Regions from separate parts of the Klebsiella sp. MISC125 genome, predicted to be linked through region 1. Evidence: predicted binding sites of a transcription regulator. Region 1 holds the regulator's gene; each other region holds the start of a gene.
What was found. Region 1 encodes Fur, which represses iron uptake genes when iron is present. Its sites were predicted from a motif close to ATAATAATGAGAACNACTATCAA; they were not measured.
Positions count from the first base shown of each region.

Region 2: a site for Fur is predicted at 1,980-2,002, ahead of efeU (iron uptake transporter permease EfeU). Genes of this name have one in related genera too.
Region 3: a site for Fur is predicted at 5,773-5,795, ahead of fepB (Fe2+-enterobactin ABC transporter substrate-binding protein). Genes of this name have one in related genera too.

Region 1 is NZ_CP180448.1:4,319,780-4,328,000, reverse strand. It holds gene nagB (glucosamine-6-phosphate deaminase) at 1-753, opposite strand, end outside; gene nagE (PTS N-acetyl glucosamine transporter subunit IIABC) at 1,067-3,019, shown strand; gene glnS (glutamine--tRNA ligase) at 3,199-4,866, shown strand; gene chiP (chitoporin ChiP) at 5,306-6,709, shown strand; gene chiQ (ChiQ/YbfN family lipoprotein) at 6,757-7,089, shown strand; gene fur (ferric iron uptake transcriptional regulator) at 7,160-7,612, opposite strand; gene fldA (flavodoxin FldA) at 7,904-8,221, opposite strand, start outside.
Region 2 is NZ_CP180448.1:3,768,852-3,777,072, forward strand. It holds gene efeO (iron uptake system protein EfeO) at 1-1,034, opposite strand, end outside; gene efeU (iron uptake transporter permease EfeU) at 1,093-1,923, opposite strand; gene ACMYSL_RS17910 (NupC/NupG family nucleoside CNT transporter) at 2,197-3,381, shown strand; gene ACMYSL_RS17915 (DUF3574 domain-containing protein) at 3,626-4,060, opposite strand; gene putP (sodium/proline symporter PutP) at 4,173-5,681, opposite strand; gene putA (trifunctional transcriptional regulator/proline dehydrogenase/L-glutamate gamma-semialdehyde dehydrogenase) at 6,238-8,221, shown strand, end outside.
Region 3 is NZ_CP180448.1:4,438,954-4,447,174, forward strand. It holds partial or broken gene ACMYSL_RS20940 (IS110 family transposase) at 1-614, opposite strand, end outside; gene entH (proofreading thioesterase EntH) at 919-1,332, opposite strand; gene entA (2,3-dihydro-2,3-dihydroxybenzoate dehydrogenase EntA) at 1,333-2,088, opposite strand; gene entB (enterobactin biosynthesis bifunctional isochorismatase/aryl carrier protein EntB) at 2,088-2,939, opposite strand; gene entE ((2,3-dihydroxybenzoyl)adenylate synthase EntE) at 2,953-4,560, opposite strand; gene entC (isochorismate synthase EntC) at 4,570-5,745, opposite strand; gene fepB (Fe2+-enterobactin ABC transporter substrate-binding protein) at 5,934-6,893, shown strand; gene ACMYSL_RS20975 (glycosyl hydrolase family 18 protein) at 7,134-8,221, shown strand, end outside.

The DNA of each region.
Region 1 (8,221 bases):
GGTCTTAACTTTCAGTTCCATCGTAGACGGCTCGTCGCAGACCACAACCGCTTTCGGGTGTAGTTGCAGACAGGTAATGGTCCACATATGGTTAACGTTGCCTTCAACCGCTGCCTGCAGCGCCAGCGCTTTCTGACCCCCCAACACCAGAATCATCACTTCTTCTGCATCGAGCAGAGTACCTACGCCAACGGTTAGCGCGTATTTAGGCACCTGGTCTACGTCACCGTCAAAGAAACGGGAGTTTGCTATACGGGTATCATGAGTCAGGGTTTTAATGCGGGTACGGGAAGCCAGCGAAGAGGCCGGTTCATTAAACGCGATATGCCCATCGTTGCCTACGCCGCCCATGAACAGGTTGATTTTGCCGTAAGAACGAATTTTTTCTTCATAACGACGGCATTCAGCATCGATATCAGGCGCATTACCATTCAGCAAGTTAATGTTTTCTGCCAGAATATCAACGTGATCAAAGAAGTTGCGGTGCATAAAGCTATGATAGCTTTCCGGATGCTCTTTCGGCAGACCAACATACTCATCCATGTTAAAAGTGACGACATGCTTAAAGCTGACCTGGCCTGCTTTGTGCATCTCAACCAGCGCTTTGTAAGCCGTCAGCGGGGTGCCGCCGGTTGGCAGACCCAGTACAAACGGACGATCCGCCGTAGGATTGAACGCATTGATGCGATTAACGATGTGGCGGGCAGCCCATTTACCGACTTGCTCAGCTGTTACCAGGGGGATCAGTCTCATTGTTCACCTCTATAGTTAAATTAGAACCTGGCGGATTGGCGCCAGCATACTATTAAGAGTATTGCAGTAACTGCGTCGGCTGGGGTCAATCCGTGTTGATTTTTTGAATGATAAAATAAGTTTTCGTTGTTAGCCAGTAAAAGGCGGGGGTGAATACGATATTTGGTGACTATTGTCACAAAAAATGCCCATTTAATTTGCGAGACGAATTAATTTTTCAGACACTTTGCAGGTAAGTTAAAAATTTAACCAAGTTACACAATAATAAAGTGGCTTTGAATGAGCCTTATCGGGGTCTCATAGGGGGAATAAGATGAATATTTTAGGTTTTTTTCAGCGACTCGGTAGGGCGTTACAACTCCCTATTGCAGTGCTGCCAGTCGCCGCGCTGCTGCTGCGATTCGGTCAGCCCGATCTGCTTAACATACCGTTCATTGCACAGGCGGGCGGGTCAATCTTTGATAACCTGGCGCTGATTTTTGCTATCGGTGTTGCCTCCAGCTGGTCTAAAGACAGCGCGGGTGCAGCAGCGCTGGCCGGTGCAGTAGGTTACTTCGTCCTGACCAAAGCGATGGTCACCATTAACCCTGCTATTAACATGGGTGTCCTGGCGGGTATTATTACTGGTCTGGTGGCGGGTGCGACTTACAACCGCTGGTCGGGCATCAAATTGCCTGACTTCCTGAGCTTCTTTGGTGGCAAACGCTTTGTACCAATCGCTACCGGCTTCTTCTGTCTGGTGCTGGCGGCTATCTTCGGTTATGTATGGCCTCCGGTGCAGAACGCCATTCATGCAGGCGGAGAATGGATCGTCGGCGCTGGCGCGCTGGGTTCTGGTATCTTCGGTTTCATCAACCGTCTGCTGATCCCAACCGGTCTGCATCAGGTTCTGAACACCATTGCCTGGTTCCAGATTGGTGAATTCACTAACGCCGCAGGTGCGGTATTCCACGGTGACATCAACCGCTTCTACGCGGGTGACGGCACGGCGGGGATGTTCATGTCCGGCTTCTTCCCGATCATGATGTTCGGTCTGCCGGGTGCTGCGCTGGCGATGTACTTCGCGGCCCCTAAAGAACGTCGTCCAATGGTCGGCGGTATGCTGCTGTCTGTCGCAATTACCGCATTCCTGACCGGTGTTACCGAGCCGCTGGAATTCCTGTTCATGTTCCTGGCGCCGTTGCTGTATCTCCTGCACGCCATCCTGACCGGTATCAGCCTGTTCGTTGCGACAGCGCTGGGCATCCATGCAGGCTTCTCCTTCTCCGCAGGTGCTATCGACTATGTTCTGATGTACAGCCTGCCAGCAGCCAGTAAAAACGTCTGGATGCTGATTGTTATGGGCGTGGTGTTCTTCGTCATTTACTTCCTGCTGTTCAGTGCGGTTATCCGTATGTTCAACCTGAAAACGCCGGGTCGTGAAGATAAAACCGATGACGTGGTGACTGAGGAAGCAAACAGCAATACCGAAGAAGGTTTGACTCAACTGGCAACCAACTACATCGCAGCGGTTGGCGGTACGGATAACCTGAAAGCGATTGATGCGTGTATTACTCGTCTGCGTCTGACCGTTGCAGACTCTGCACTGGTTAACGATGCGGCCTGTAAGCGCCTGGGCGCTTCGGGTGTGGTTAAACTGAACAAACAGACCATTCAGGTTATCGTGGGTGCGAAAGCTGAATCCGTTGGTGATGAAATGAAGAAAGTGGTTGCGCGTGGCCCGGTTGCGGCGACATCTGCCTCTTCTGCTCATAGCGCACCTGTTGCATCAGTTGCTAAACCACAGGCCGTGGCGAATGCGAAAACCGTGGAAACGCTGGTTTCGCCAATTACCGGTGACATTGTGGCTCTGGAGCAGGTTCCGGACGAAGCGTTTGCCAGCAAAGCCGTCGGCGACGGCGTGGCGGTGAAACCGACGGACAAGATTGTTGTTGCTCCGGCTGCAGGCACGGTGGTGAAGATCTTTAACACCAACCATGCATTCTGCCTGGAAACTGAAAATGGCGCGGAAATCGTTGTCCATATGGGTATTGATACCGTTGCGCTTAACGGCCAGGGCTTTAAACGCTTGGTGGAAGAGGGCGCGGAAGTGAACGCTGGTCAGCCGATTCTGGAACTGGATCTTGAGTTCCTGAACGCTAACGCGCGCTCCATGATTAGCCCGGTGGTGTGCAGCAACAGCGACGACTACAGCGCGCTGGTTATTCAGGCAACCGGTAAGGTTGTAGCAGGTCAGACACCGCTGTACGAAATTAAAGGCAAGTAAGGCTCCTGAGTAGAGTTTATGCCTCAAGCGGCGCAGCGAAATCTGCGCCGCTTTTTTTTACTGCAAATAACCTCAATATTTCCGTTTGATACCTTTTTTGCGTAACTAAAGGTTGTCAGCCTCTTCGGCTTATAAGATCATACGCCGTTATACGTTGTTTACGCTTTGAGGAACCCGCGATGAGTGAGGCAGAAGCCCGCCCGACTAACTTTATTCGTCAGATAATCGATGAAGATCTGGCTACTGGTAAGCACACCACTGTTCATACCCGTTTTCCACCGGAACCGAATGGTTATCTGCACATTGGCCACGCGAAGTCTATTTGTCTGAACTTTGGTATCGCCCAGGATTACCAGGGTCAATGCAACCTGCGTTTCGATGACACCAACCCGGTGAAGGAAGATATCGAGTACGTTGAGTCGATTAAAAACGACGTGCAGTGGTTAGGTTTCCACTGGTCCGGGGACGTTTGCTACTCGTCTGACTATTTCGATCAGTTGCATCAGTATGCGGTTGAGCTGATCAACAAAGGCCTTGCCTACGTTGATGAACTGTCGGCGGAAGAGATTCGCGAATATCGCGGCACGCTGAAAGCGCCGGGTAAAAACAGCCCGTATCGCGATCGCAGCGTAGAAGAGAACCTGGCGCTGTTTGAAAAAATGCGTACCGGCGGTTTTGAAGAAGGTAAAGCCTGCCTGCGTGCAAAAATTGACATGGCTTCTCCGTTTATCGTCATGCGCGATCCGGTGCTGTACCGCATTAAGTTTGCCGATCACCATCAGACCGGAAGCAAGTGGTGCATCTATCCGATGTACGACTTTACCCACTGCATTAGCGATGCGCTGGAAGGGATTACTCATTCCCTGTGCACCCTTGAGTTCCAGGATAACCGCCGTCTGTACGATTGGGTGCTGGATAACATCAGCATCCCCGTGCATCCGCGTCAGTATGAATTCTCGCGTCTTAACCTCGAATACACCGTGATGTCCAAGCGCAAGCTGAATCAGCTGGTGACCGAGAAGCACGTTGAAGGTTGGGATGACCCGCGTATGCCGACGATCTCCGGTCTGCGTCGTCGCGGTTATACCGCTGAATCCATCCGTGAGTTCTGCAAACGCATCGGCGTGACCAAACAAGACAACACCATTGAAATCGCTTCGCTGGAATCCTGCATTCGTGAGGATTTGAACGAAAACGCTCCGCGCGCGATGGCCGTTATCGACCCGGTTAAATTGGTTATCGAAAACTATCCGCAGGGCGGCAGCGAAAAGGTAACGATGCCGAATCATCCGAGCAAACCGGATATGGGTAGCCGTGAAGTGCCATTCAGCGCCGAAATTTGGATCGATCGCGCGGATTTCCGTGAAGAGGCGAACAAGCAGTACAAGCGTCTGGTGCTGGGCAAAGAAGTCCGTCTGCGTAATGCTTACGTTATCAAAGCCGAGCGCGTAGAGAAGGACGTGGAAGGTAATATCACTACTATCTTCTGTACCTACGATGCTGACACCCTGAGCAAAGATCCGGCCGATGGTCGCAAGGTTAAGGGCGTTATTCACTGGGTGAGCGCAGCACATGCGCTGCCGGTAGAGATTCGTCTGTACGATCGTCTGTTCAGCGTGCCAAATCCCGGTGCTGCTGATGATTTCCTGTCGGTCATGAACCCGGAATCGCTGATTATCAAGCAGGGTTTTGCTGAACCAAGCCTGGCGCAGGCGCAGCCTGAAAAAGCATACCAGTTCGAGCGTGAAGGTTACTTCTGCCTCGACAGCCGCTATGCAACCGCAACCAATTTGGTATTTAACCGTACTGTTGGTCTGCGCGACACCTGGGCGAAAGTCGGCGCGTAGTTATCCGCCATCAATGAGAACGCCGCAAACAGCGGCGTTTTTTTTTATTTCAGAATCAGGGGATTAAATTGTCATATTTTCGCGATGCGAATTAATCTTGTTTACAGATTGTAAAAATTACGACTGTTTATCCCTTTGGTCATCCACTATAAAAACATGTAATCGCTTTCATTACGCCTGTTTTTTCTGATATAGCAAGCACTTCCACGTCAAATGCATGACTTCTACGACTGAAACAAAAAGACATAGATTATGTGCGCTTTGTCATAATCTTCATCTTTTGTCACCGAAAGAGATTGATAATTCGCGTCACGAAAAATAGTCTATACCCAGTGGTTATGCGGATTTTACCGCTCCACTTTTTTAGCAGTTTTATTTTATTTTTTTCGCTAGTTGCCCTTGGTAACTGCGTTTTTAAAAAGTCAAAGAGGATATGCATATGCGTACGTTTAGTGGCAAACGTAGTACGCTGGCGCTGGCTATCGCCGGTGTGACAGCACTGTCAGGTTTTGCAATGGTACCGGATGCGAAAGCAGAAGGGTTCATTGATGATTCAACGTTAACCGGCGGCATCTATTATTGGCAGCGTGAGCGTGACCGTAAAGATGTGACCGACGGTGACAAATACAAAACTAACCTTTCTCACTCCACCTGGAACGCCAACCTGGATTTCCAGTCTGGCTATGCTGCCGACATGTTCGGTATTGATGTTGCCGCCTTTACCGCCATCGAAATGGGCGAAAGCAGTGACAGCGGCCACCCGAACGAAATCGCTTTCTCCTCGCGCAATAAAACTTACGATGAAGACTATTCCGGTGATAAGAGCGGGATCAGTCTGTACAAAGCAGCCGCCAAATTTAAATTTGGCCCGGCATGGGCACGTGCAGGCTATATCCAGCCTACCGGTCAAACATTGCTGGCTCCGCACTGGAGCTTTATGCCGGGTACTTACCAGGGTGCTGAAGCCGGTGCCAACTTTGATTATGGTGATACGGGCGCGCTGAGTTTCTCCTATATGTGGACAAACGAATATAAAGCACCGTGGCACATTGAAATGGACGAGTTCTACCAGAACGATAAGAAAACCAAGGTTGATTATCTCCACTCTCTCGGCGCCAAGTATGATTTTAAAAATGACCTCGTGCTGGAAGCCGCATTTGGCCAGGCACAGGGTTACATCGACCAGTATTTCGCTAAGGCCAGCTACAAATTTGATATCGCAGGCACGCCGCTAAACACCAGCTACCAGTTCTACGGTACTCGCGATAAAGTCAGTAACGGCGGGGCGAACGATATTTATGATGGTACCGCCTGGCTGCAGGCATTGACCTTTGGCTATAAAGTTGCCGATGTTCTCGACCTGCGCCTGGAAGGAACCTGGGTTAAAGCCGATGGTCAGCAGGGCTACTTCCTGCAACGTATGACGCCGACTTACGCCTCATCTAACGGTCGTCTCGATGTCTGGTGGGATAACCGCTCTGACTTCAACGCCAACGGTGAAAAAGCGGTGTTCTTCGGGGCGATGTATGACATGAAGAACTGGAATATGCCGGGTTGGGCCTTCGGCGCGTCCTACGTTTATGCATGGGATGCAAAACCAGGAAAAATGTCTTCTCCTGATGCTTACTACAACCCTGACAAACGTCTGGAAGAGTCAGCCTACAGCCTGGATGCGATGTACACCGTACAGGAAGGACGTGCGAAGGGTACGCTGTTTAAACTGCACTTTACTCAATACGACAACCACTCCGATATCCCAAGCTGGAGCGGCGGCTACGGCAACATCTTCCAGGATGAGCGCGACGTGAAGTTCATGGTTATTGCTCCATTCACCATTTTCTGATGCCAGTGCGGCGGGCATGAGCCTGCCGCAATTTCCCGAGGTCGATTATGAAGAAGCTATTGCTTGTCGCTATTATGGCGGCAGGTCTGGTTGCCTGCACGCAGTCGCCAGCGCCGAAAGAGGATTCAAAGTTAAAAGATGCCTACAGCGCCTGTATTAATACTGCTGAAGGTAACCCAGATAAAGTCGAAGCCTGCCAGAGCGTATTAGACGTTCTGAAGCAAGAGAAGCAGCATCAGCAGTTCGCCACCCAGGAAAGCGTGCGAGTACTGGATTACCAGCAATGTATCCAGGCGCGTAAAACCGGTAACGATCAGGCTGTACAGTCGCGCTGTGACCAGATTTGGAAAGAGATTCGTAGCAACAACACGAAACCCTGATTTTTACTTTTCGTAGCCATAAAAAAAGCCAACCATCAGGTTGGCTTTTTGCTGCTTACGCAACGGGGAATTACTTTTCCACCGCGTCGTGGGCATGTTCATCTTCGCGGCAATCGCCTTCTGCACAGTGACCGTACAGGTACAGGCTGTGGTTGGTGAGGCGAATACCGTGTCGGGAGGCAATCTCACGCTGACGAGCTTCAATTGAGTCATCGCTAAATTCGATCACTTTGCCGCAATCGAGGCAAATCAGGTGATCATGATGATGCTGCTGCGTCAGTTCGAAAACGGATTTACCACCTTCGAAATTATGACGAGTGACGATGCCGGCGTCGTCGAACTGGTTCAGTACGCGGTAGACGGTGGCCAGGCCAATCTCTTCACCCATATCAATCAGGCGTTTATATAAGTCTTCCGCACTGACATGATGGTTATCCGGTTCCTGCAGGACTTCCAGGATTTTTAATCGTGGAAGTGTTACTTTCAGGCCAGCCTTCTTTAATGCGGTATTGTTGTCAGTCATGCGGAATCTGTCCTGTTGCTAAACGATCTACTTCCATCAGCGGAAGTAATACAGAGAATCACCCGATGTAATGCGTCTCATTATAGAACTGCCATGGTGAAATGAAAACTGCAAGCATCGGGCCTTGTATGCTGTCAAAAACGAGGCACTGGCTACAAAGTGCTTCACGTGACCTCGTTAAATCAGAGGACATTGTACAGATATGTGATTAAAAGTTAAAAACTTGTAGCTATAACTTTGATTGCTTTTATCTATTAATTCGGCGAAATCTGACGATAACGCCGTTTAGACTCAGGCATTCTTGATTTCTTCGAGGTGCAGCTCTTCAGAAATCTGTTTTACCCATTTTTCCACGCGTTCGTTAGTCAGTTCTGGCTGACGGTCTTCGTCGATGGCCAGACCCACGAAGTGGTCATCATCTGCCAGACCTTTAGATGCTTCGAAATGATATCCAGCAGTCGGCCAGTGACCAACGATAGTGGCGCCGCGCGGTTCGATGATGTCGCGAATGGTACCCAGCGCATCACAGAAGTATTCAGCGTAGTCTTCCTGATCGCCGCAGCCAAACAGCGCGACCAGTTTGCCGTCGAAATCGACTTCTTCCAGCGT
Region 2 (8,221 bases), 550 kb from region 1:
AGCTTGTCGTAGGTCTCAAAGCCGTCTTTAGTGCGGTATTTACTCAGGATGCTATCCACTTTCTTGAAGTTGGCATCCACTTTCGCCAGCAGCGTACTGTTCTCTTTTTGCAGTTGCGGACGCAGCAGGTCGACAATTTTCTGCGCACCGTCAATGTTGGCCTGGAAATCCCACAGGTCGGTATGGCTGTAGCGATCTTCTTCACCGCTGATTTTGCTGGCCGCCACTTCTTCAATCAAACCAGCTGCGCCGCCGACCACTTTTGATGGAGGGAAAGCCAGTTCGCTGATGCGTTTTTGCAGGTCGAGAACATCGGTGTTCAGCTGATCGGCATATTTATCCATTCCTTTGACGCTGTTATCGCCAAACAGCGCTTTTTCCAGACGGTGGAAGCCGGTGAACTTCGGATCCTCTGCTTTTTTCTCGTAGTCATCTTCACGGGCATCAATACTGCCGTCGAGGTCAGAGAACAGCTCGGCAATGGGTTCAATGCGTTCATAGTGCTGACGCGTCGGCGCGTAGAGGGCTTTTGCCTTCTCGATATCCCCCGCTTTCACCGCATCGGTAAAGGCTTTGGTGCCGCTAACCAGTTCAGCGGTCTCAGCGGTAACGTAGGCTTTATAGGCGGTAATAGCTTCACCCAAGCTGAGCAGCGCATCAGCTTTGGCAGCGTCTTTGGTGGCTTCACCGGTCACCGTCAGCTTACCTTTCGGGTTAGTCAACAGGCCGCAGGTCATGTCATATTCGCCAGGCTGCAGGTTCGCCGTCAGCTTTTGCGTAAAGCCAGGAGCGATATTCTCGCGCTCTTCCACCACCATCACGCCTTTCAGAATCTCCCACTCCAGCGCTTTCTGGCTGTGGTTCTGAATGATGAACTGGGTTTTGCCCGCTTTCACGGTGACGTTCATCGGCTCACACTGTTTGTCGGTGACGGTCACTTTGACCTGCGGGATATCGGCAGCCTGGGCATAAAAGGCAGAGCTGAACAGCGCAGCGAAGGCGAGCTGCAACGCATTACGGCGAAATTGATTCATGGTGATGACCATCCCTTTCGATAAGTATGTTGTAACTATTTCAATCCGCGATGCCCAACTAAGCAGCTCGGGATGCAGTGGTTTTATTGCTCGGCGGCAGAATGAACAGCACCAGCGCCGGGATCAAATAGATAAAGTAGACCGCCACTTCACTGATGGTCGGCGTTTCCTGATAGCCAAAAATCCCCTCCAGCAGCGTGCCAAATAGCGTATGCGTAGAAAGAACGTTGCTCAGATCGAAGGCGACATCCTGGAAGTGATTCCACAAACCGGCCTCATGGAAAGCGCGGATAGCCCCCGCCGCCAGTCCCGCGGCCACCAGCAGAATAAACAAGCTGGTCCATTTGAAAAACACGCCGAGATTCATGCGAATACCGCCCCAGTAGATCAGGAACCCTAAAACGATGGCGGTTGCCAGACCCAACATAGCGCCGATCGGCGGCCAGATTCCCACATCCTGCTGGAAAGCGGCCAGCAGGAAGAACACCGATTCCAGACCTTCACGAGCCACGGCGAAAAAGACCATCATCACCAGCGCCCAGCCGTGGTTGTTCCCGCGCTGAAGGGCATTGTCGACCGCCTGCTCAAGCTGCTGCTTCACGTTGCGCGACACTTTACGCATCCAGAACACCATCCAGGTCAGAATGCACACCGCGATCACCGCCACAATGCCTTCGAACAGCTCCTGTTCGCGCTGCGGAAATTCGCCGGTTGTTTCGTTGATAAAGATCCCCAGACCAAGGCAAAGCGCCGCCGCGAGGAACACGCCAATCCACATTACGCCTATCCAGTTGCCGCGCTGAGTGCGTTTCAGATAGCTGGCGATCAGGCTGACAATCAGCGCTGCTTCCAGGCCTTCACGTAACATGATGAGAAATGGGACAAACATGCCGACACCCTTAAATGTGAACCGCAGTCAATTGATGCAAAGATAGGTAAATATTTCTGATAGTGATTATCATTACAATAATCAGAAACACAAGTGAAATGTGTAGAGAATGATGACGAGTTGTAAATTAATCGCTAACAAATAATGACTTGCGGGATTATCTGCCTGGCATCCTGGAAAACCACAGGATAAGGGAATTTTTCACGACGGATATTTACCCGGTCCGACGGCTGTGGCTAAATGGCGGCCTAATTGACCTGCGAAATGAACAACATGACTCAATTTTTGCACTTCCTGCTGGCGCTGGTGGTTATTCTGGGCCTCGCCTGGCTCGCCAGCTATGACCGACAAAAAATCCGCATTCGCTATATTATCCAGTTAATTATTATTGAAATTGCCCTGGCTTTCTTTTTTCTCCACGCCGAAAGCGGCCTGTGGTTGGTTAAAAATATTGCTGGCTTCTTTGAATCACTGCTCGGTTTCGCCGCCGAAGGGACCAATTTTGTATTTGGCGGCATGGGCGAAAAAGGCCTGGCATTTATTTTCCTCGGCGTACTTTGCCCCATTATCTTTATCTCAGCGCTGATCGGTATTCTTCAGCACTGGCGTATCCTCCCCATTTTCATTCGCTTGATTGGTACCCTGCTGTCAAAGGTTAACGGTATGGGCAAGCTGGAATCCTTTAACGCGGTCAGCTCGCTGATCCTCGGGCAATCGGAAAACTTTATTGCCTATAAAGGCGTGCTCGGGGACCTCTCCTCTCGCCGTCTGTTCACTATGTCAGCCACCGCTATGTCGACGGTTTCGTTGTCAATCGTCGGCGCTTACATGAGTATGCTCGATGCGAAATATGTTGTGGCGGCGCTGATTCTGAATATGTTCAGCACCTTTATCGTACTGTCGATAATTAACCCAACGCGTCCAGGCAGCGAGGAGGAAATTAAGCTCGAAAAAATGCACGAATCTCAGAGTTTCTTTGAAATGCTCGGGGAATATATTCTTGCCGGTTTCAAAGTCGCGATGATTATTTTGGCTATGCTGATTGGTTTTATAGCCTTAATTAGCGCGATTAATGCGCTGTTCGCCATGATATTTGGCCTGAGCTTCCAGCAGATCCTTGGTTACGTTTTTTATCCGCTGGCGTGGCTGATTGGTATCCCGCTAAGCGATGCACTTAATGCGGGCAGCATAATGGCGACCAAGCTGGTGGCGAATGAATTCGTCGCCATGATTGAGCTGCAAAAAATCGCCGCCAGCATGACGCCGCGCGGCCTGGGCATTTTGTCGGTCTTCCTGGTCTCTTTCGCCAACTTCGCCTCTATCGGTATTATTGCCGGGGCGATTAAGGGACTGAATGAGCAGCAGGGAAATATTGTTTCCCGCTTCGGCCTGCGCCTGGTGTATGGCGCAACGCTGGTGAGTTTGCTCTCCGCAAGCTTCGCGGGGCTGGTACTATAATCGTTGAATGTTGGCTTCAATGCTGGCCTGTTTTCCCGGGGGCGGCGCAAAGCGCCTTGCCCGGGCTACAGGTTCACAGCCGTTTGCAGGCCGGTAGCCCGGGTAAGGCGTCAGCCGCGACCCGGGATTTGTAAGATTTATGGGGTTGTAGCCCGGACAGATGCGCAGCATCGCCTCCGGGAAACAGCGCGCAGCGTAGATCTCGTAAGCCGGCCGCGACCGGGCCATTTTACCAGGGCACAGTTTAAAAATGTACGCAGACCGGCTGGTCAACGCGCATCACCGACTCCTGCACAAAACGTGATTTGTAAGTATTGCGCAGCGCCTCAATCCCCTCTTCGCTCTTCGCCTCTTTGCCATGGATCAGCATCAGCGCCTTGCTCTGCTCGCGCGCGACGGTGCCGTCATTGCCCAACCACTGACCGCGCGCATCAAATACCGTCAGGCCATCGCGAAAGCGCGGCGTCACGTCGCGGTCCACGAACTGTTGCCACTCCTGAGCGGTAATATCTTTCCCCGCAGGACGGCTTAAGCCGAAATAAAGCGTCGTCTGCACCATAGCGTTACCCGCCGGGCAGGCGTTAGCGTCTGCCGCCGGGGCCGTCTTCGCGGCAGGCGCCACGCAGCCGCTTAATATCCCTGCCAGTACCAGCGCCAGCGCACCCTGTCTGAAATTCATTTTGCTATCCTCATTGTTATTTGTGCTGAGATATCAGCGTATTTTCAAGCAATTAGCAAGAGGCACAAATAACAAAGCCCGCAGAACGCGGGCTTGAGGTCAATTCAGAGGATTACTGCGCAGTAGCACGTACCGGCGGCGCAGTATGATAATGCGCGTCCGCTTCGGCAAAGCGTCTTTGCATTTCTGCCGACGGCGCTTTCCCCAGCAAGCTGAATACCACAATCCCCAGGCTACCGAAGATAAAACCAGGAATGATTTCATACAGGCCCAGCCAACCAAACTGCTTCCAGACAATCACCGTCACTGCGCCGATGATCATCCCGGCCAGCGCGCCGTTACGCGTCATTCGCGACCACATCACCGAGAACAGCACCACCGGGCCAAACGCCGCACCGAAGCCTGCCCAGGCGTAGCTCACCAGACCCAGCACGCGGTTCTCCGGGTTTGCCGCCAGGGCGATGGACACCAATGCCACCACCAGCACCATAAAGCGCCCTACCCACACCAGCTCTTTTTGACCGGCATTTTTGCGCAGGAACGCTTTATACAGATCTTCGGTAATCGCGCTGGAGCACACCAGCAGCTGGCAGCTCAGGGTCGACATCACCGCCGCCAGAATCGCCGACAGCAGGATCCCGGCAATCCACGGGTTAAACAGAATCTGCGCCAGTTCGATAAACACCCGCTCAGCGTTTTGATTCACCGCGCCCGCAACGCCCGGATTGTTATTAAAGTAAGCGATACCGAAGAAACCAACGGCAACCGCGCCTGCCAGGCAGAGGATCATCCAGGTCATGCTGATGCGACGGGCATGAACAATGCTGTGGTGCGAATCCGCCGCCATAAAGCGCGCCAGAATATGCGGCTGACCGAAATAGCCCAGACCCCAGCCCATCAGCGAAATAATCGCCACAAAGTTCAACCCTTTGAGCATATCGACGTTCTCAATGCTCTTTTGTTTAATGACTTCCAGGGAATCGCCAAAACCACCGACGGAAATAATCACCATGACCGGAGTCAGAATCAGGGCAAATATCATCAGGCTGGCCTGAACAGTATCGGTCCAGCTCACCGCGAGGAAACCACCAACGAAGGTATAAATAATGGTTGCCGCCGCACCGGCCCACAGCGCGGTTTCGTAGCTCATCCCGAAGGTGCTTTCAAATAGACGAGCGCCAGCGACAATGCCGGATGCGCAATAAATCGTGAAGAACAGCAGAATAACCAGCGCTGAAATAATCCTCAGCACCCGGCTGGTGTCCTCAAAACGGCCGGTGAAATAATCCGGCAGCGTCAGCGCGTTATTATTGACCTCGGTGTGAACACGTAAACGCCCCGCCACCAGCTTCCAGTTAACCCATGCGCCCAGCGTCAGGCCAATGGCAATCCAGCTTTCGGAAATACCGGAAATAAATATCGCCCCCGGCAATCCCATTAACAGCCAGCCGCTCATATCCGAGGCCCCGGCGGAGAGCGCCGTAACAAATGGGCCAAGGCTACGGCCGCCAAGGATATAATCATCAAAGTTCTTGGTCGATCGCCAGGCAATAAAACCAATGAGTACCATGCCAAAAATATAAACAGTAAAAGTCACCAACATGGGTGTGCTAATAGCCATGCAAAAATCTCCAGAATTTTTTGTCGACAGCGTCCAACTTTGTCGTTTTTTCCACTACCGGAACGGGGTAATGGCATATTGGTTGTATTGGGCGACCGTATCCTGACGGAAGCTTTGTTTTTTCACAAACGATTTAACACAGCATTTACACGAAATACTTCCGGGACCAAACTTCATTTTGTTATAGGTTGCACTCTCTCACGTTTTTAGCGGTTGCACCACGCAAAAGTGTTAACTCACGCATATAACGACTCTCATATACAGGGAATAAATACCTACCACTTTCACCATAAAATTTAACAATCAAAGCAATTTTCAGCCTGCCACACAATTCTCAATTAACAAGGTTGCACAAAGTTGCAACATGATAGATATTTCTACGCAACCGCATAACTGCACAGAAGCGAAGTTCGCAAAATCATTCAATCTGCGTCGAGGCGGCAAATTTGTAAGTCCCTGGGAGCATAGATAACTATGTGACCAGGGCGCACAAATGCAGCCAACAAAGAGGCAGGTTGAAGGATGAAGCGAATGACCAATAACAGGAGTTCCTGACATGGGCACCACCACCATGGGTGTAAAACTTGACGACGCGACGCGCGAACGCATTAAATCCGCGGCGAGCCGTATTGACCGCACGCCGCACTGGCTGATTAAACAGGCCATCTTCAACTATCTGGAAAAGCTGGAAAACGACGAGACGCTTCCGGAACTGCCAGCGCTGCTCGCTGGCGCGGCTAACGAAAGCGATGAGACAGGCACTCCGGGCGACGAGCCTTATCAGCCGTTCCTTGAATTCGCCGAGCAGATCCTGCCGCAGTCCGTCTCCCGCGCCTCCATTACCGCCGCCTGGCGCTGGGCCGAAACCGATGCTGTGCCGATGCTGCTGGAGCAAGCCCGTCTGCCACAAAACCTGGGCGAACAGGCGCACAAGCTGGCTTATCAACTGGCAGAAAAGCTGCGTAATCAGAAAACCGCCAGCGGTCGCGCCGGCATGGTGCAAAGCCTGTTGCAGGAATTCTCGCTCTCCTCACAGGAAGGCGTGGCTCTGATGTGCCTGGCGGAAGCGCTGCTGCGCATCCCCGACAAAGCCACCCGTGATGCGCTAATTCGCGACAAAATCAGCAACGGCAACTGGCAGTCGCATATCGGCCGCAGCCCGTCGCTGTTCGTCAACGCCGCCACCTGGGGGCTGCTGTTTACCGGCAAACTGGTCTCTACGCATAACGAAACCAGCCTGTCGCGCTCGCTGAACCGCATTATCGGTAAGAGCGGCGAACCGCTGATCCGCAAAGGCGTCGATATGGCGATGCGGCTGATGGGTGAGCAGTTTGTTACCGGCGAAACCATTGCTGAGGCGCTGGCTAACGCCCGCAAGCTGGAAGATAAAGGTTTCCGCTACTCCTACGATATGCTCGGCGAGGCGGCGTTAACCGCCGACGATGCTCAGGCCTATATGGTCTCCTATCAGCAGGCGATTCACGCCATCGGCAAAGCCTCGAACGGGCGCGGAATTTATGAAGGTCCGGGGATCTCAATTAAGCTCTCCGCGCTGCACCCGCGCTATAGCCGCGCTCAGTACGATCGCGCGATGGAAGAGCTTTACCCGCGCCTGAAGTCCCTGACCCTGCTGGCGCGCCAGTACGATATTGGCATCAACATCGACGCCGAAGAGGCAGACCGTCTGGAGATCTCTCTCGATCTGCTGGAAAAACTCTGTTTTGAGCCGGAACTGGCGGGCTGGAACGGCATTGGCTTTGTTATCCAGGCCTACCAGAAACGCTGCCCGTTTGTCATTGACTACCTGATCGACCTCGCCACGCGAAGCCGCCGTCGTCTGATGATCCGCCTGGTGAAAGGCGCTTACTGGGACAGCGAGATCAAACGCGCGCAGATGGATGGCCTCGAAGGCTATCCGGTCTATACCCGCAAGGTCTACACCGACGTGTCTTATCTGGCCTGCGCGAAGAAACTGCTGGCAGTACCGAACCTGATTTATCCGCAGTTCGCAACCCACAACGCCCATACACTGGCAGCGATTTATCAACTCGCCGGGCAGAACTACTATCCGGGACAGTACGAATTCCAGTGCCTGCACGGCATGGGTGAGCCGCTGTATGAGCAGGTAACAGGCCCCGTTGCCGACGGCAAGCTCAACCGTCCGTGCCGTATTTATGCCCCGGTCGGCACCCACGAAACGCTGCTGGCGTATCTGGTGCGTCGTCTGCTGGAAAACGGCGCTAACACCTCATTCGTTAACCGTATTGCCGATAATACCCTGCCGCTGGATGAACTGGTTGCCGACCCGGTAACCGCCGTGGAAAAACTGGCCCAGCAGGAAGGTCAGACCGGCCTGCCGCATCCGAAAATTCCGCTACCGCGCGATCTGTACGGCAAAGGCCGCAGCAACTCCGCCGGTCTGGATCTGGCCAACGAACATCGCCTTGCCTCCCTCTCCTCTTCTTTATTAAATAGCGCCCTGCATAAATGGCAGGCGCTGCCGATGCTGGAACAACCGGTTGCCGAAGGCGAAACGCAGG
Region 3 (8,221 bases), 120 kb from region 1:
CCGATACCCGGGATGCTGTTCAGCAGCTTCCGCCGTTGCTTCATATCCGGGTCGTTGTCCGTCAGGTCTTTTATCTGTTTTTCGATACGTTTCAGTTCAGCACTCAGGCACTCCAGGAGCACATCGATGCTCGCTAACTGGACCTCCGGGGCTGTTTCCTGACGGTTTTTCTCCTGCGTCTGCATCTCTGTCAGCGCCTGATGCCGTAACACCAGCGCTTTCAGGGCTCGCTCTGTCGGGTGCGGTGCCTCCCATGCTGACGGACGTTTCTCCCGGCAGAAGTGCGCCAGCATACGGGCATCGACTTTGTCGGTTTTACTGCGCAACCCTTCACTACGGGCGAAGGCGGCACTCAGGGCGGGGTTGATAATGGAGACGGTATAACCGGCATCACTCAGATACGCGGCAGCCTCTTCCATGTAGGTACTGGTGGACTCCATGCAGACATGGGCATGGTTCACATCATGGCTGCGAAGCCAGCGGACAAGCGCTTCATGTCCGGAGGGCGTATTTTCGAATTTTTTACCGCGATGTCGACCATCAGGGCGCAGGATATCAACATCGAGCTTAGCTTTGGCAACATCAATGCCGATGAAGTACAGTTCATTTTCCATAGTGAAACCAACCTTGCGAATACGGGTTACCGGTGAAAGCCGGTCCATGATACTGTCCGGTTTATCACATGAGAAAGAACGGCAGTCCGGTGCAAAGATCTACGGAACAGGCGCGAAAGCCTAAGCCCGGACACGGCATCCGGACCGCCATCAGAGAGAACTGGCCGGTTCTTTCTGATGGAGTCATCATACAAGCCCGGACAGATGCGCAGCATCGCCTCCGGGACAATATTCCGCACAGCTGCCACGGTAGCCCGTAGCCCGGCGAAGGCGTTCACGCCGCAAGCCGGGAACAGGCGTCTCCTCAGCCGAGGACCGCCGTGCCCAGACGGCAGGTACAGCAGCGCCGGCCCCGCTCGTCAAATACGGCAATCTCCCAGCTCTGGCCCTGGCGTCCGAGGTGCAGAGGACGGCATTCGCCGCGCACTTTGCCGCTGGAAACCGCCCGGTGATGGGTGGCGTTGAGCTCGGTCCCCACCACGCACTGGCCCTCTTCGGTCATCAACCACCCGGCCATGGAGCCGAGGGTTTCCGCCAGCGCCGCCGATGCGCCTCCGTGTAACAAGCCAAAAGGCTGATGAGTACGGCCGTCGACCGGCATTTCGGCCTCCAGCACACCCTCCTCAATCCGGGTATAGACGATACCCAGATGCGCCACCATCGTATTCGCGCTGGTCGCATTAAGCTCATCCAGCGTCAGCTGACGTTTCCAGGCCATTTATGCCCCCAGCGTCGAGCCGCCGTCCACCACGATATCCTGCAGCGTGATGTGGCTGGCGTGGGCGGAAGCGAGGAACAGAATCGTATTGGCGATCTCCTGCGGGCGGGCAATTTTCCCTAACGGAATGCCCAGCTTAAACTGCTCGCCGAAACCGCGAATACGCTGCTGTTCAGCGTCGTCGCTGACCCACAGCGTCCGCTGCATATCAGTATCCGTCGATCCAGGAGAAACCAGATTACAGCGCACACCGCTGCCCGCCAGCTCAAGGCCGACGGTCAGCGCCAGGCTCTTCAGCGCCGCTTTCGAAGCGCCGTAAGCGCTCATGCCAATGCGCGGGGTATGTGCGGCGTCGGAAGCCACGGTGACAATTGCCCCGCCCTTCTGGCGGCGAAACTGCGCCATCGTCTGCTGGAACAGGTTAAATGCTCCGCCGACGTTGACGGCAAAGGTCTGCTGCCAGTCTTCCAGACTCAGCGTATCGGTCGCCCCCATGCGCAAAATTCCGGCGGCATTGACCAGCACATCCAGTCGCTCGATATTATCCAGCAGGCGGCCGCAGACCTGCGCCACCTGCTGCGCATCGGCAACGTTCAGCGTCTCGGTGGCGAAAGGATAATTGTCGCCTTCAAACGCCAGGTCAAAACCGGTCACGGTCGCGCCAGCCTCAACAAACGCCAGCGCGGTCGCATAGCCGATACCTTTGCCCGCGCCGGTAATCCACACGGTCTGTCCGTGAAAATCTAATCCAGACATTATTTCACCTCGCGGGAAAGCAGCGCCCACCAGGCATCAATGGTCGGATTTTTCGCCAGCACCACGAAGTCGATATCGCCATGAACCTTACGCCAGCGGGCGGCCAGCGCCATCATACGCACCGAATCCAGACCGTAGTCGATCAGGTTTTCATCATCCATTGGCTCGTCGGATTCATCCAGCAGCGGCAGCACCAGCGCGCGCAGCGCGGCTTTCGACGCCGGTAGCGGCAGCAGCTCTTCGGTCATCACCACCCGACCGGAGCGACCCGCGACGTATTTCAGCGCCATCAGGTGCTCTTCACGGCTGAAATCAGCCAGCGCATCGGCAACGAAGAACGGCTTAATATCGCGCATAAACGCGTCGGTCGCCGTGGTCATACAGCCAATATGGGCGTAAACACCGGTGATGATCAGCTGGTCACGACCGGCTTCTTTCAGCATCTCTTCCAGCGGTGAACGATGGAATGCGCTGTAGCGCCACTTCACCAGCACGGTGTCGTTGTCGTCCGGCGCAAGTGCAGCGATCACCTGCTGCTGTTCCGGCGAGCGGGTCAGGCCCGGCCCCCACATATCGTTCAGCAGCGCGCGGTCTTCATCGCTCTGCTCTTTTGGCTGCGCGGTGTAAAACACCGGAATGTTATTCTGTTTGCAGAAATCGCGCAGGGCAGCGATGTTGGCCACCACTTTCTCCATCATTGCGCTGTTTTCGCCCCAGAAATTGAGGAAATATTCCTGCATATCATGGATTAACAGCGCGGCACGGGACGGCTCAAATGCCCAGTTCACTTTGTTCGCCGGGATATCGCTGGCTTCCGGCAGCGCGTAAGCCTGTAATTTAGGGATTGCCATTCTGTCTTCTCCTTCAGCCCAGCTTGCGTTCAGCCAGCCACTGACGTAATTGTTTTTTATCGACTTTGCCCACCGGCGTCAGCGGCAGCGCGTCAACGCACTCCACGCGGTCCGGAAGTTTAAATTCAGCGACCCCTTGTTCACGCAGGAAGCGGCGAACCGCCACCGCGCGCAGAGGTTCTTTGACCACCAGATATGCACAGCTTTTTTCGCCCAGCAGGCTGTCTTCCATGCTGACCAGCGCAACGTGGATCACCGCAGGATGGCGCAGCAGCAGGTTTTCGATCTCTTCCGCTGCGATCTTTTCACCGCCGCGGTTGATCTGATCTTTCTCCCGACCCTGCACGGTGATGTAGCCATCCTCGTCGATCGAAATCAGATCGCCCGAGCAGTAGAAACCGTCGGCATCAAACGCTTCGGCATTGTGCTGCGGGCTTTTGTAGTAGCCGCGGAAGGTATAGGGTCCACGGGTCATCAGGCGCCCCACTTCACCGCGCGGCAGCGGATTACCATCGGCATCGGCCACCCACACTTCATCATCCGGACACATCGGGCAGCCCTGGGTGTTGATAATGCGCTCCGGGCTGTCGTTGAGGCGGGTGTAGTTCACCAGCCCTTCAGCCATGCCGAAGACCTGCTGAAGCTGGCAGCCAATTTCCGCCGGAATACGGGCGGCGAGCGTCGCGGACAGGCGCGCTCCGCCAACCTGTAAAAGCTGCAGCGATTGCAGCTGGGCATTGCTGCCGGAGTCATGGATCTCCTGTAGCCACAAGCTCACCGCAGGCGGCACCAGCGAGGTCAGGTTGATTTGGTGTTTTTCAATCAGCGGGAAACACAGCGTGGCGCTCGGGTCATGCGCCAGCACCACCACGCCACCGGCGAGGAACACGCCTAATGAACCCGGCGAGCTCATGGCGTAGTTGTGGGCGGCGGGAAGCGCGTTCAGATAGCGCGTTTCGGCGCTCACACCGCACAGTTCATTGCTGCGGCGAATGCTGTAGTCATAATCGTTATGGGTGCGCGGGATCAGCTTCGGTGTGCCGGTACTGCCGCCGGAAAGCTGGAAAAACGCCACTTCATCGGCAGGCGTCGGATTCGCCACGAAATTATCGGCCGGTTGTTCAATGGCCGCCGTCAGGCTCTGCTCGCCGCTGTCGTTCAGCAGCAGCGCCACGCGTACCGACGGATGCTGCTCAACAAACGCGTTAAGAAAAGCATCACCAGCAAACAGCGCGTGTTCGCGGTCGGCAATCAGCAGCGCGGGTTCAATCTGGGTGGCATAGGCATTCAGCTCGCTACGTTGATGGCTGAACAACGCGTTAACCGGCGCAACGCCAATACGCAGTAGCGCAAACAGAGTGATATAAAATTCCGCAACGTTACCCAGTTGCACCAGCGCCGTTTCGCCGCGCTTCAGGCCCTGACGTTGTAGCGAGAAGCCAAGGTTATCCACCAGACGGTTGAATTCGCGATAGCTGTACTGTTTGTCGCCTTCGATAATCGCGATGGCGTCGTTTTCCGCATGGCGAGTAATCAGATTGGTGAGCGGCAGATCCTGCCAGTAACCTTTTTGCCGATAGCGGGCCGCAAAATCTTCCGGCCAGCGATTAAATTCAATCATCATAGTCCCTTATTGCAAGCCGAATACGTTCAGCATGGTAGTCAATTTGACGCCGGTTTCGCGCCACTCGCCCAGCGGCGAAGAGGCCGGGACGATGCCTGCGCCAGCAAACAGGCGCAACGTGTGCTGATGCAGACGGGCGCAGCGAATCGTCACCACCCACTCGCCGTTACCTTCGTCATCGCACCAGCCGACAATGCCGCCAAACAGTTGGCGATCAAACGGCTCCAGTTCGTTAATCAGGCGTTTCGCCACCTGATGCGGGAAACCGCTCAGCGCTGGCGTCGGGTGCAGCAGGCAGGCGAGCGACATGGCGTTTTCTTTTGCCAGCGCGGTCCCCTGAATCTGCGTCGCCAGATGCCACAGGGTTGGCGTAGTGGTCAGTTGCGGGAAGTCCGGCAGAGAGAGTTCGCTGCTGCGCGGCGTTAATACGGCTTTCATCGCCTGAGTCACCAGGTCGTGCTCATGACGGTCTTTTGCCGACGCCAGCAGCTTATGCCCCGCTTCGCGATCCAGCACATCGTCCGGCTGACGGCGGGCCGAACCGGCCAGCGGCACCGAGCTAAAATGCGCCCCTTCTTTACGCAGCAGCAGTTCCGGGCTGGCGCCCAGCAGCACGCCGCCGTCTGATAACGGCACGTGAAAGTTAAAGCTGGCCGGGTTCTGGGCGATCAGGCGCTCAAGCAGCGCCCCGCTATCAACCCGTTCGCGAGTGGTGATATCAATCAGGCGCGACAAGACAACTTTGTCCACTTCCGGCGTCGCGGTCAGGGCCGCTGCGCGCTCAACCATCGCCATAAAGGTGTCCTGCTCGGGAATTTCCCGACGCTGCACCACGTCCATTGGCGTCTGGCTTGATGCATAACGCGCGGACTGCTGTTTTTCGGTGCGAGAAAAGTCTTCCCAGCGCTCAGGGATGAACAGCTCGGACGGCTCGTTGGTATCAAACGGGATAGCGCCAACCATCACTGGCTTTGCAATCCCCGCAGCACGCGCCTCTTTAAACGCAGCCGCCATCTTGCTCTGGAACTCACCGGCCAGATTGTCGCCATCGGCGGCGGGATGCGAAAAGCGGCTAAAGCAGCCAGACGTTCTGAAACTGCGGTACGGCGACATAAAGAAGAAGCTTTCCGGCGACAGGGTCATTTTTTTCTCCCGAACATCCTCAGCCAAAGACGTTTCCATATCATCCTCCAAAAAACGATAAAGATATTACGAATAATTATCATTTATATTTTGGTTGGCTAACCTAAAAGGTATTGCTCTACATGTCAACCGTACAGGTAGCATGTTGTGCTACTTAGACTTGCATCCACGCGGCGCAAAGCTGAAAATGAGAAGCATTTATCACAACTTAATCAGGATGCGAATACGTGAATTTCTCCACTTTTTGCCGCCGTACTCTCTTCGCCAGCGGTCTGGCGATTTTAGGAATTAGCTCAGCGCTGGCGGCAGACTGGCCGCGCCAGATTACCGACAGCCGCGGAACGCATACGCTGGAAAGCCAGCCGCTGCGCATTGTCTCCACCAGCGTAACGCTAACCGGCTCGCTACTGGCAATTGACGCGCCAGTCGTCGCCAGCGGGGCCACCACGCCCAATAACCGCGTCGCCGATAGTCAGGGTTTTCTGCGTCAGTGGAGCGATGTGGCGAAAGAACGCAAATTGTCGCGACTTTATATTGGCGAGCCGAGCGCCGAAGCCGTTGCAGCCCAGATGCCGGACCTGATACTGATTAGCGCCACCGGCGGTGATTCGGCAATGACGCTCTACGATCAGCTTTCCACCATCGCCCCGACGCTCATCATTAACTACGATGATAAAAGCTGGCAGGCGCTGCTGACCCAACTGGGGAATATCACCGGCCATGAAAAACAGGCCGCCGGGAGAATTGCTGAATTTGATAAACAGCTGGTGGCGCTGAAAGAAAAGATGAAGCTACCGCCGCAGCCGGTCACCGCGCTGGTCTACACCGCAGCGGCCCACAGCGCCAATATCTGGACCAAAGAATCCGCTCAGGGACAGATGCTCGAACAGTTGGGCTTTACTCTTGCCGACCTGCCCACCGGGCTACACGCCAGCCAGAGCCAGGGGAAACGCCATGATATTGTGCAGTTGGGTGGGGAGAATTTAGCCGCCGGGCTTAACGGCCAGAGCCTGTTCCTGTTCGCCGGTGACCAAAAAGACGCCGATGCGATTTACGCCAACCCGCTGCTGTCGCATCTGCCTGCGGTCGAAGGCAAACGCGTTTATCCGCTGGGGACCGAAACCTTCCGCCTTGATTACTACAGCGCCCTGCTGGTGCTGCAACGGTTATCAACGCTCTTTGGTTAACATCATCGTCCCGGCGCATGCCGCCGGGATATCATCAGACATCATTTCCAACATCATCTCTTTGTTATAAAAACACTTTCTTATTTATATCCAGCCCAAACACCTCATCGCCATCACTCTTTCCTCAGCCGAAATATCATCGTTTTTTGTGTTGTTTTGTGATTAGCCCTGGGCAGCCCGTTAGCCGATTATCTGCTCCACACCACTCACGGTGAGCATTCACAGCAAAAGGAAATTAACGTGGCAACCAGCAAATTGATTAAAGGCGATACCCTTACTGAAACCAGCAACGCAGCTGATGGTTTTAACCCGGCAACCGAAGTGAGCAACTATAGCTATACCTCTGCCCGCGTCACAAAACCGGTTTATAACCAATACAAGTCCTCTACCACTAAACCAAAAGTCTTCGGTTACTACACCGACTGGTCTCAGTACGATGGCCGTCTGCAGGGTGGGGATTCAAAAGATAACCGCGGTCGCGGCTACGATCTGACCAACGTTTCCCCGACAGCCTATGACAAAATCATTGTCGGTTTTGTCGGCGTGACCGGATTCCATAAAGTGGACGGTCTATGGCGTGACGTGGTTGCCGAAGGCGCAGAGTCGTGCGGTAAAGTGCAATATGAGCCGACCTTCCTCGACCCGTGGGGCGATTTCCAGTCCTACGTTAACGTCGGACACGATGTCAGCGGTTGGGACGTCGATCCGAAAACCGTCACTCAGTCGAACACCAAAGGCCTGCTCGGCGGCCTGCGTGACCTGCAAACCAAAGCAAAAGCTCAGGGCCACGAACTGGCGCTGTCCATGAGCATCGGCGGCTGGACCATGAGTAACGGTTTCCACGAAACCGCTGCTTCTGATTCATCCCGTAAAGTCTTCGCCAAAGGCGTGGTGAAACTGTTCAAACAGTTCCCGATGTTCAGCGAAGTGGATATCGACTGGGAATACCCGAACCATGAAGGCGCGGGTAACCCGTGCGGTCCGGAAGATGGTGAAAACTATGCCCTGCTGATTGGCGAGCTACGTAAGCAACTGGATTCCGCAGGCCTGAGCAACGTAAAAATCTCTATCGCCAGCTCCGCTGTGGTTAAAACGTTCGATTACTCTAACGTCAAAGCGCTGCTGAATGCCGGTCTGTACGGCATCAACCTGATGACCTATGACTTCTTCGGCACCCCGTGGGCTGAGACCGTTGCGCACCACACTAACCTGAAAGCGCTGGAAGAAGGCGGCTGGGCAGTGAACACCATCGTTGATCACCTGTTGTCCGAAGGCTTCCCGGCTGACCGTATCAACGTTGGTTATGCAGGCTACACCCGTAACGGCCG